3 regions of the Cupriavidus sp. USMAHM13 genome follow, and region 1 is predicted to be linked to each of the others. Evidence: predicted binding sites of a transcription regulator. Region 1 holds the regulator's gene; each other region holds the start of a gene.
The links. Region 1 encodes sigma-54, which starts transcription at its own class of promoters, with help from an activator protein. Its sites were predicted from a motif close to TGGCANGNAANCTGCTTT; they were not measured.
Positions count from the first base shown of each region.

Region 2: BKK81_RS19130 (collagen-like triple helix repeat-containing protein) is a predicted target of sigma-54. The motif match lies at 1,334-1,351, and genes of this name have one in related genera.
Region 3: BKK81_RS05340 (pilin) is a predicted target of sigma-54. The motif match lies at 1,809-1,826, and genes of this name have one in related genera.

Region 1 covers NZ_CP017751.1:948,795-952,068, forward strand. Annotated here, with positions in the region: gene hpf (ribosome hibernation-promoting factor, HPF/YfiA family) at 266-616, opposite strand; gene BKK81_RS04310 (RNA polymerase factor sigma-54) at 666-2,141, opposite strand; gene lptB (LPS export ABC transporter ATP-binding protein) at 2,242-3,036, opposite strand; gene lptA (lipopolysaccharide transport periplasmic protein LptA) at 3,092-3,274, opposite strand, start outside.
Region 2 covers NZ_CP017752.1:150,526-153,799, forward strand. Annotated here, with positions in the region: gene BKK81_RS19125 (helix-turn-helix domain-containing protein) at 1-923, shown strand, start outside; gene BKK81_RS19130 (collagen-like triple helix repeat-containing protein) at 1,395-2,735, shown strand; gene BKK81_RS19135 (DUF2867 domain-containing protein) at 2,817-3,274, opposite strand, start outside.
Region 3 covers NZ_CP017751.1:1,191,305-1,194,578, forward strand. Annotated here, with positions in the region: gene sucD (succinate--CoA ligase subunit alpha) at 1-457, shown strand, start outside; gene BKK81_RS05335 (TerC family protein) at 834-1,529, shown strand; gene BKK81_RS05340 (pilin) at 1,898-2,359, shown strand; gene BKK81_RS05345 (PglL family O-oligosaccharyltransferase) at 2,459-3,274, shown strand, end outside.

The DNA.
Region 1 (3,274 bases):
TTATAGAGCAGCCCGCCCGCCTTCTTGTGCGGCGCGCAAGCCGCGGTCCCGGCGGTAGCGGCGACTCATGTATTGGAGAGCATACACTGCGTCGCGCCACTTGCGAACTCCCCCGGACGAGGGCGTGTACGGGGCGTGCACGCGAGCCGGTCCGCCAAAAGCAAAAAACCGCGCTGATGCGCGGTTCGTGGTCTGGCCCTTGTGCTGGTGGCCGACGGGCGGCCTCAAGGCAGATCAGGCAGATTGTTCTTATTGTTTTCTCTGGCTATTGCTGCATCTGTGCGGCAGCCATCTGGTACTTCACGGATTCCCGGTCGTGGCTCTGCACGCGGTCCTTGTACCGGATGACCTGACGGTCCAGCTTGTCGACCAGTGCGTCGATCGCCGCATACAGGTCTTCGTGGTGCGCCTCGACGAAGATGTCCTTGCCCTTCAGATGCAGATTGATTTCCGCGTACTGACGCCTGTCCTTTTCCTTGTGGTTGTCGACAGAGAGCAGCACGCTAACGCCGATGACTTGATCGAAATGCCTGACGATACGCTCCAGCTTCGTTTCCACGTACTCACGCAGGGGTGGCGTGATGTCCAGGTGGTGTCCACTGATCTTGAAGTTCATAGCGCTTCTCCTTCTGAAAGAGCCACACCAGGCAGGCGATGCGGCTCGGCTACAAAGACTTGCGGAGATTGACTGCCGGGATCTTCAGCGCTTCTCGGTACTTGGCGACCGTCCGGCGCGCCACGACGAAGCCCTGATCGCCCAGCAATTCGGCAATTCGGCTGTCGGACAGGGGATTCTTCGGGTCTTCGGCTCCTATCAGTTGCTTGATCAAGGCTCGGATAGCCGTTGATGAAGCAGCGCCGCCCGTTTCCGTGGACACATGGCTGCCGAAGAAGTACTTCAGCTCGAAAGTGCCCATGGGGGTGGCCATGTATTTGTTAGTCGTCACCCGAGAGATGGTTGACTCGTGTAATCCCAGTGTATCGGCAATCTCCCGCAAAACCAAGGGGCGCATCGCAATTTCACCGTGGCTGAAGAAGTTCTTTTGACGCTCGACAATGGCCTGTGCGACACGCAGGATGGTGTCGAAGCGCTGCTGGATGTTCTTGATCAGCCAGCGGGCTTCCTGCAGTTTCTGCTGCAGGCCGGCGGCACCGGATTCGCCCTTGGCGCCGCGCAGGATCTGCGCGTACATGTCGTTGATGCGCAGGCGCGGCATCACGTCGGGATTGAGTTGGGCGATCCAGCCGCTGCCGCTCTTGCGCACGAACACGTCGGGCACGACGAAGTCGGCCTGCGGACGGTTGTAGGCGTGGCCCGGATACGGTGCCAGCGAGCGGATCAGGTCATGTGCTGCCTTCAGCGCCGTCTCGTCCACCTGCAGCGCCTTCTTCAAGCGCGTGTAATCGCGCGCGGCCAGCAGTTCCAGGTGGTGGTTGACGATGCCCAGCGCCAGCTCGCGCTGCGGATGCGACAGCCGCCGCAGCTGCAGCGCCAGGCATTCGGCCGCATTGCGCGCTCCCACGCCGGGTGGATCGAAGCTCTGCAGCAGGGCCAGCATGGCCTGCACTTCCTCGATCTCGAACTCCAGCTCTTCGGGCAGCTCTTCGCAGATCTCCTCGAGCGTGGCGCTGAGGTAGCCGTCGTCGTCGAGCGACTCGATCAGGAAGATGGCCAGGCCCTTGTCGCGCGCCGAGATCTTCAGCGGCGCGAGCTGTTCCATCAGGTGCTCGCGCAGGGTCGGCTCGGCGTCGCGCAGTTGCAGCGGCGCCTTCTCGTCTTCGTCGCCCTGGGGGCGACGCGCGAAGTCGTCCAGGCTCCAGTCGCTGCCGTAGTCGTCGGCGCCGTCGCCGAAGCGCTCTTCATCGCCGCCGCCCTCGTCGCTGCGTGCCTCGCCATTGCCCTGCGCTTCGGCCGGGGCCGGCGCGGGTGCGCTCTGCACGTTGATGCTGCCATCGGCGGCCACCCGCAGCGGGCTCTCGATCCAATCGTTTTCGCGCTCGAGCAGAGGGTTTTCGATCAGGGCCTGCTCGACTTCCTGCTGCAGTTCGAGCGTGGAAAGCTGCAACAGCCGGATCGACTGCTGAAGCTGTGGCGTCAGTGCGAGATGCTGGGAAAGGCGGAGCTGAAGCGAAGGTTTCATGCGGCCTATTCTATGCCCATCCGCAGCGCGATGGAACGAAAATTGCTAACGTTCCTGCCGCTTTGTCGCGGTCCCGCGCCGGCGAGGCGCGGCCACCGCATCACATGCGGAAGTTCTCGCCCAGGTAGACCCGGCGCACCGATTCGTTGGCGATGATTTCCTGCGGGCGGCCCTCGGCCAGCACCGCGCCCTCGCTGATGATGTAGGCGTGGTCGCAGATGCCCAGCGTCTCGCGCACATTGTGGTCGGTGATCAGCACGCCGATGTTGCGCGCCTTGAGGAAGCTGACGATACGCTGGATCTCGCCCACCGCGATCGGGTCGACACCGGCGAACGGTTCGTCGAGCAGGATGAAGCGCGGGGCCGAAGCCAGCGCGCGCGCGATTTCCACGCGCCGGCGCTCGCCGCCCGACAGAGACAGCGCGGGATTCTGGCGCAGGTGGGCGATCTGCAGGTCGTCGAGCAGCGCGTCCAGGCGGCGCTCGATCTCCTGCGCCGACAGCGGCTTGCCGTCGACGATCTGCAGCTCCAGCACCGCGCGGATGTTCTCCTCGACGTTGAGCTTGCGGAACACCGAGGCCTCCTGCGGCAGGTAGGACAGGCCCATGCGCGCGCGCTCGTGGATGGCCAGGCCGCTCAGGTGCAGGCCGTCGAGCACGATGTCGCCTTCGTCCAGCGCCACCAGGCCGACGATCATGTAGAAGGAGGTGGTCTTGCCGGCGCCGTTGGGCCCCAGCAGGCCGACCACCTCGCCGCTCTTGACGTCGAGCGAGACGTCCTTGACCACCGTGCGCGAGCCATAGCGCTTCTTCAGGTGGCGTACCGTCAGCGTGCTGCCGCCGGCGGACTGGCCGTTGCTGGCGGTGGCGGCGGGGGCGGTCTGGGTATCGGTCATGAGGGCAGTGCGTTGGGAGCGCCTGGCGCGCTGGATGCGTTGCGTTCGGCTGGGTTCAGGACTTGGACGGCGCGGGTGCGGGCTTCAGCTCCAGCGGCGGCGCTGCCGGCGCGCTGGCCGGCTGGCGCGGCGAGAGCACGGCGCGCACGCGTCCCGAGGAGGTCACCGCGCCTTTGTCGCCGCTGCTGCTGGCCGTGTAGTACTCGTTGTTGCTGTCGTAGGTGATCACGGCGCCGCG
Region 2 (3,274 bases), on a different replicon from region 1:
TCGGCGGGCTGCAGTCGGATCTCTACGGCGCTGGCGAAAGCACCGATCACGCTGATCGCACAGATAGCGCGGGCTTCCGCGGCAGCCTGTGCGCCTGCCACGCCGGCGGCGTGATCCTCACGCGCCTGCGCGCCGACCGCCACCGCGTGCTGCGCAGCCGCGCCCTGGCCCGCCAGAGCGAGCAGCCTTACCTGAAGATCGTGGCGCCCGCGCTTGGCGTGGCCGAGGTCGAGCAGGCCGGACGCACCGCGCAGGTGGGCGCCGGCGCCTGGGCCATCTATGACACCACGGCGCCCTACGCCGTCTCGAACCCGCTCGCGTGCGAACACCTGGTCGTGATGGTGCCCAAGGAACGCATCGCCGCCTCTGGCCTGCGCCTCGACGCGCTGATGGCGCGCCAGGTCGGCGGCGCGGCCGGGATCTCGCGCGTGGCGCTCGAATCGATGCGCCACACCTTCCGCGAGCTGCCGCACATGAGCGATGCGGCCGCACACGGCGCCGGCGAAATGCTGCTGCAACTGGTGCAGCTGTCGCTGCTGGAACTGCAGGGCGTGGAGAGCGCGCCCAGCCAGCGCGCGCTGCTGCTGGACCGCATCCGCCAGGCCATCGGCGCGCACCTGCGCGACCCGGGTTTCACCCCGGAGCGGCTGGCGCAGCTGCTGAACTGCAGCCGCCGCCACCTGTACAACGCCTTCTCCGGCAGCGGCGAGACGCCCGCCGAGCGCATCCAGCGCCAGCGCCTGGAAGGCTGCATGCGCGACCTGCGCGCGCCGCAGCTGGCGGGCCGCTCGATCACCGAGATCGCGCTGTCCTGGGGCTTCGGCAACCTGTCGCACTTCAGCCGCGCCTTCCGCGCGCACACCGGCCTGAGCCCCAGTGAATACCGCGAACATCGCGGGAGTCCCGGGCAGGCGCGGCCCTGAAGCCCAGGCCGCCGCGCCGGAGACATCAAGACATCAGGATTTCAGGGCATCAAGGCGACAGCGCGATGGCGCTCAGGTGCGTGCCGAGCGCGATGGCGCCGGCGCCGCTCGCAGCCGTCAGCGCGCCCCGGCATTGTCAAGTGCGGGCGGGAACGGAAGCGCCGCAGCGCCGCCAGCCGGCCGGCCGAGCCGCCACGTGACGAAGGCTCCGCTGGACAGGGGAGATAACGGACAGCATGGCGGACGGCGTTACGGGCGCGTTACGGACACCGTAACGCGGGAAGCGCCCTGAACGGGCTCCGGCGACGGCCCGTGCCAATCCCCGCCTCCACCCGCGGATCCTTGCGCCACAAGGGATTGTGGGCAATCGAAGGCAGCGCGGCCGGCGCCGCGCGACAGCCCGAGGCCACGGGCACGCCAATTGCAGTCCGACCTCTCCGAGTCAAACAACGATCTTAGAGGGGAATTACCGTGCGCAATCCGCATCTCCTGCTCGGCATCACTGTCGGCACCCTGGTCCTGCTCGGCGGCTGCGCCAACGGCAGTGACGGCGCCATGGGCGCAACCGGCCCGGCCGGCACGGCGGGCACCGCCGGCAGCCAGGGCACTACCGGCGCCACCGGCAACGCAGGCCCGCAAGGCACCACCGGGGCCACCGGCAACAATGGCAGCAATGGCACCACCGGTGCCTCGGGCGCGACCGGCACCACCGGCACCACCGGCACCACGGGTTCGACCGGAGCGACCGGACCGTCGGGCAGCACCGGCGGGACCGGCGCCACCGGTGGCACCGGCGCGACGGGTGGCAGCGGCGCCACCGGACCGACCGGCGCCACGGGGTCCACCGGCGCCACCGGCCCCTCCGGGCCATCGGGCACGACCGGGTCCACCGGGTCCACCGGCACGACCGGATCCACTGGCTCCACCGGCGCCACGGGCGCCACCGGCCCCTCGGCGCTCAACCAGCTCGGCACCACCATCGGCGGCGTCGGCAGCGCGGTCAGCAACCTGGGCCAGGGCGCGCTGGCGCCGGTCACCCAGCCGGTGGGTTCGGTGGTCAGCCAGGTCGGCGGCCTGGTCGGCAACCTGAGCCCGCAGTCCGTGACCGCCCCGGTCACCCAGCTGACCACCACGGTCGGCAAGGCTATCGAGCCCCTCACCTCCGCGCTGGTCAGCACCACCCAGACCCTGGGCCAGGCCACCGGACTGGGTGCGCCGGTCAACAACCTGCTCACCACCGTGGGCGGCGCGGTCGGCCAGGTCGGCAACCAGCTCACCCAGACCAATGCACCGATCGTCTCCACCCTGGGCGGTGTCGTCAGCACCACCGGCGCCACGGTGGCATCGCTCGGCGGCCTGCTCAATGCGCCCACCGGCGGCACCGGTGGTACAGGCGGCACCGGCAGCAATCCCCTGGCACCGGTCACCAGCCTGCTCGGCAGCCTCGGCGGCACGCTCGGCGGGAGCAGCGGCAGCAGCAGCGGTCCGCTGGCGCCGGTCACCAACCTGCTGGGAGGCCTGACCGGCGGACTGCAGAACGGCGGCAGCAGCAGCGGCAGCAATCCGCTCGCCCCCGTCACCAACCTGCTCAGCGGGGTGGCCGGCGGCAGCGGCGCCGGCAGCGGTAGCGGCGGCGGCACCAACAGTCCCGCCAACCTGCTGGCGCCGGTCACCAACCTGGTCGGCGGCCTGACCAGCGGCCTGAGCGGCAGCGGCAGCGGCAGCAGTGGCAGCAGCAGTGGCTCGACCGCCAGCCCGCTGGCGCCGGTCACCAACCTGCTGGGCGGCCTGACCGGCCAGAAGAAGAACTGAGAGAACTGAGGCACGGCAGCGAGGCCGCGCCGGTGCCCCGCGGGGATGCCGGCGCGGCCTTCCCCGCCCGCCTGCCCCGTTTCAGCCGGCGCGCCCGCGCCGCGCCACCTCGCTCTCGGCATGCTGCCGCACGCGCGCCAGCATGCGGCGCCGGATCATCCCGCTGACCGGCCGGATCAGGTACCAGTACGGCGCGAACTGACGCCGCACCGCCGCCGTCGGACAGAACACACGCGTCTCGGTACGCAGCACCGTGCGCCCGGCGGCGTCGCTGCCGGTGTCGAAGCACATCACCAGGCTGCACACATCGTTGCGGCCGTGCATGCGGAACTGCTCGGGCGAGCGGATCTCCACCAGGCCGTAGTCGGGGCGCCAGAACGCCCCCGTCAGGCCGAAGGCGAGCCCGCGGTCACCGTCGCGACCGAGAAAGGTGAAATCGTCCAGGTCGAGCGGCTGCCGCTGCGACAGCCCGAACAGCCGCGTCGGCAGTTCGCGCAGGCGGATGGCCGTGCGGATGAAGGGATCGTCCTGGGCGCGCT
Region 3 (3,274 bases), 240 kb from region 1:
CATGCCCGGCCACATCCACCGCAAGGGCCGCATCGGCGTGGTGTCGCGCTCGGGCACGCTGACCTACGAAGCCGTGGGCCAGCTGACCGCGCTGGGCCTGGGCCAGTCGTCGGCCGTCGGCATCGGTGGCGACCCCATCAACGGCCTGAAGCACATCGACGTCATGAAGATGTTCAATGACGATCCCGATACCGACGCCGTCGTCATGATCGGCGAGATCGGTGGTCCGGACGAGGCCAACGCCGCCTACTGGATCAAGGAAAACATGAAGAAGCCGGTGGTCGGCTTCATCGCTGGCGTGACCGCGCCCCCGGGCAAGCGCATGGGCCACGCCGGCGCGCTGATCTCGGGCGGTGCCGACACCGCCCAGGCCAAGCTGGAAATCATGGAAGCGTGCGGCATCAAGGTCACGCGCAACCCGTCCGAAATGGGCCGCCTGCTGAAGGCTGCGCTGTAATTCGGCGTCCGATTCCCGGTGTCCCGCCGCGCCCCGCGCGGCGCCGGCACCGACCGCCGGCCCCGGCCGGCCATGCAATGCCCCCGCCCATGCGGGGGCATTGTCATTCTGGCGGAGGCAATCCCGTTGTCCTTGACGCCCCGGCCTTGCACGACTTCCCGCCAGACAAAGCGGCTCAACGCACTTGAGACCCAGGACACTAGGGTATCTCCCAGGTCTGCTGGTATCCTGATTGAAACCTAATCGAAAGGTTCATACGGTAAATCTCCATGTCTGAATTTTCAGACATCCGAAATGCCGCAGTCGCGCGCCGAGCCAGCGCGCGGACCTGTCGTTATCCATCAACACCAAGTCATAGAAACCGAGGAGCTTCACCGTGGAATTGCTGTCCTCCACCGCGTTCTGGATCGCGCTGGGATCGATCATCCTGACCAATATCGTCTTGTCGGGCGACAACGCCGTGGTGATCGCCCTGGCCTCGCGCAACCTGCCGCCCGCCCAGCAGAAGAAAGCCATCTTCTGGGGCAGCGCCGCCGCCATCATCATGCGCGTGGTGCTGACCGTGGCGGCCGTCAAGCTGCTGAGCCTGCCCTACCTGAAGATCGTCGGCGCCCTGCTGCTGGTCTACATCGGCGTGCAATTGCTGACCGGCGACGATGACGAGGACGGCCACGATGCCAAGGACAATATCTGGGCCGCCATCCGCACCATCCTGATCGCCGACCTGGTGATGTCGCTCGACAACGTGGTGGCCGTGGCCGCCGCCGCGCAGAAGGGCCCCGAAGGCAGCCAGCTGATGCTGCTGGTGCTGGGCCTGGGCCTGTCGATCCCGCTGATCGTGTTCGGCAGCACCATCCTGCTCAAGGTGATGGAGCGCTTCCCCATCATCATCGTACTGGGTGCCGCCCTGCTGGGCTACCTGGCCGGCGAGATGCTGGTCAGCGACCCGGTCGACGCCGCCTGGTTCGAGGCCAACGTGCCGCACGCCCACCTCGTGTTCGGCGTCGTCGGCGCCGTGCTGGTGGTGCTGATCGGCAAGCTGCTGCAGCGCCGCGGCGCACAGACCGCCTGACCGACCCGTCCTCTCAGCGGCGACTGGGCGTGAAGCCCGGGCGCCGTCGTTCCGGGCGGCCGCAGCGATGCGGCCGCCCGTTTTTCTGCTGGAGCGGGGAGCGGCGCGCTGCCCGGGAGGCGCCGGATTTCAGTTGGATTCGTTTCTGATCGAAACGGCGCTTCCATTGCCTGCCGCAGCCTGTCAGCCTGGGTGACAAAATTTGCGCCAGCGCAAAGCCATCGGCCGCCCAACTGCCGAAAATTGTCACTTCGTGCCTTCACATACCCTCCAAAAGGCTGGCATGAAGACTGCTTTATATGTCCCGCATCACATGAAACACGATGTTTCATCACATCGGGAAAATACCTTCAAGGGGTCAAATCACCATGCAACGCGTACAACAACTGAAGAAGCTGGGCCGCCGTGCCCAGAAGGGCTTTACGCTGATCGAACTGATGATCGTCGTGGCGATCATCGGTATCCTGGCGGCGATTGCGATTCCGCAGTATCAGGACTACGTGACGCGCGCGCGCTGGGCCGACAACATTGCTTCGATCGCATCAACGAAGATCGCTATTGGACAGTGCCTGCAGGAAAACAGTGGCGATATGACGAAGTGCGCGACGGCAGCTCTGCTGAACACGGCCGTTGGCTATCCTTCGTTGCCCGTACCGAAAAATGGTACCGTTGCTTGGGATGGTACTGTTCCGGCACTTACCATCACCGGCTCGGGTCAGTTGACCGCGTGCGTCGTGACCTTTACGCCTGTTACTACGGACCCGACGCAGATCAAGTGGACCGGCGCTACGTCGGGCAATGGTTGCACGAAGCAACAGACGGGCGTCTGATAGGCTTGTAAGCATTGGAAGAAGGCGCCCCACCCGGGGCGCTTTTTCTTTCCCCACCCCCCAAGCTATCATGCGCCTTTGCCCCCACCAGGCACCCGCATGCCGCCTCTCAGGTTCTCGCTTCCGGCCCTAGCCGTTTTCCTCGCTGTCGCGTTTCCCCCGCTGGTTTCCCGGCATACCCTGCCGCTCGCTACTTTCTACGGCGAATGGGCCTCGCTGCTGCTGTTCGCGTTGAGCGCCTGGCTGTTGTGCAGCCTCGCCACGCGCGCCGGCCAGCGTAGCGAGGCGCCGCTGCTGCCCATCGCCGCGCTGTTCCCCCTCTGGTTGATCCTGACCGGCCTGCTGCAGGCCGCCGCCGGCATGCCCGACATCACCGGCAGCCGCCTGCTGACGCAGCTGGCGCTAGCGCTGGGCGCGGTGGTGATGCTGGCCGCCTGGCGCTACGGGCAGGCCGCGGGCCGCGACGGGCGCCGCCACCTGCTCGATGCGCTGGCCGCCGCCTGGCTGGTGGCGGGGTTGCTGGGCACGCTGGCGCAATGGGCGCAGGTCTTCCACCTGGAGCCGGGTAGCCTGGGCCTGGTCTCTTCCTATTTCTACGATGACAACCGCCGCCTGTGGGGCAACCTGAACCAGCCCAACCACCAGGCCACGGTCGAGGGGCTGGCGCTGGCGGCCTCGGTCTGGCTGGCCGCGCGCGGCCGCCTGGGCGCGCCGGCCTGGCTGGCGGCGGCGCTGCTGCTCGAGAGCGGCATCGTACTGTCCGGCTCGCGCACAGGCGTGCTGCACGTGGGGCTGGCGACCTTGTGCGCCTTGCTGATGGCCTGGCTGGCGCGCGCGGGCGCGATGGATGGCGAGCGTGGCCGACTGGGCGCCAGCGCGCGCCGCGCCGGACCGCTGGCGCGGCCGGCCGGCCTG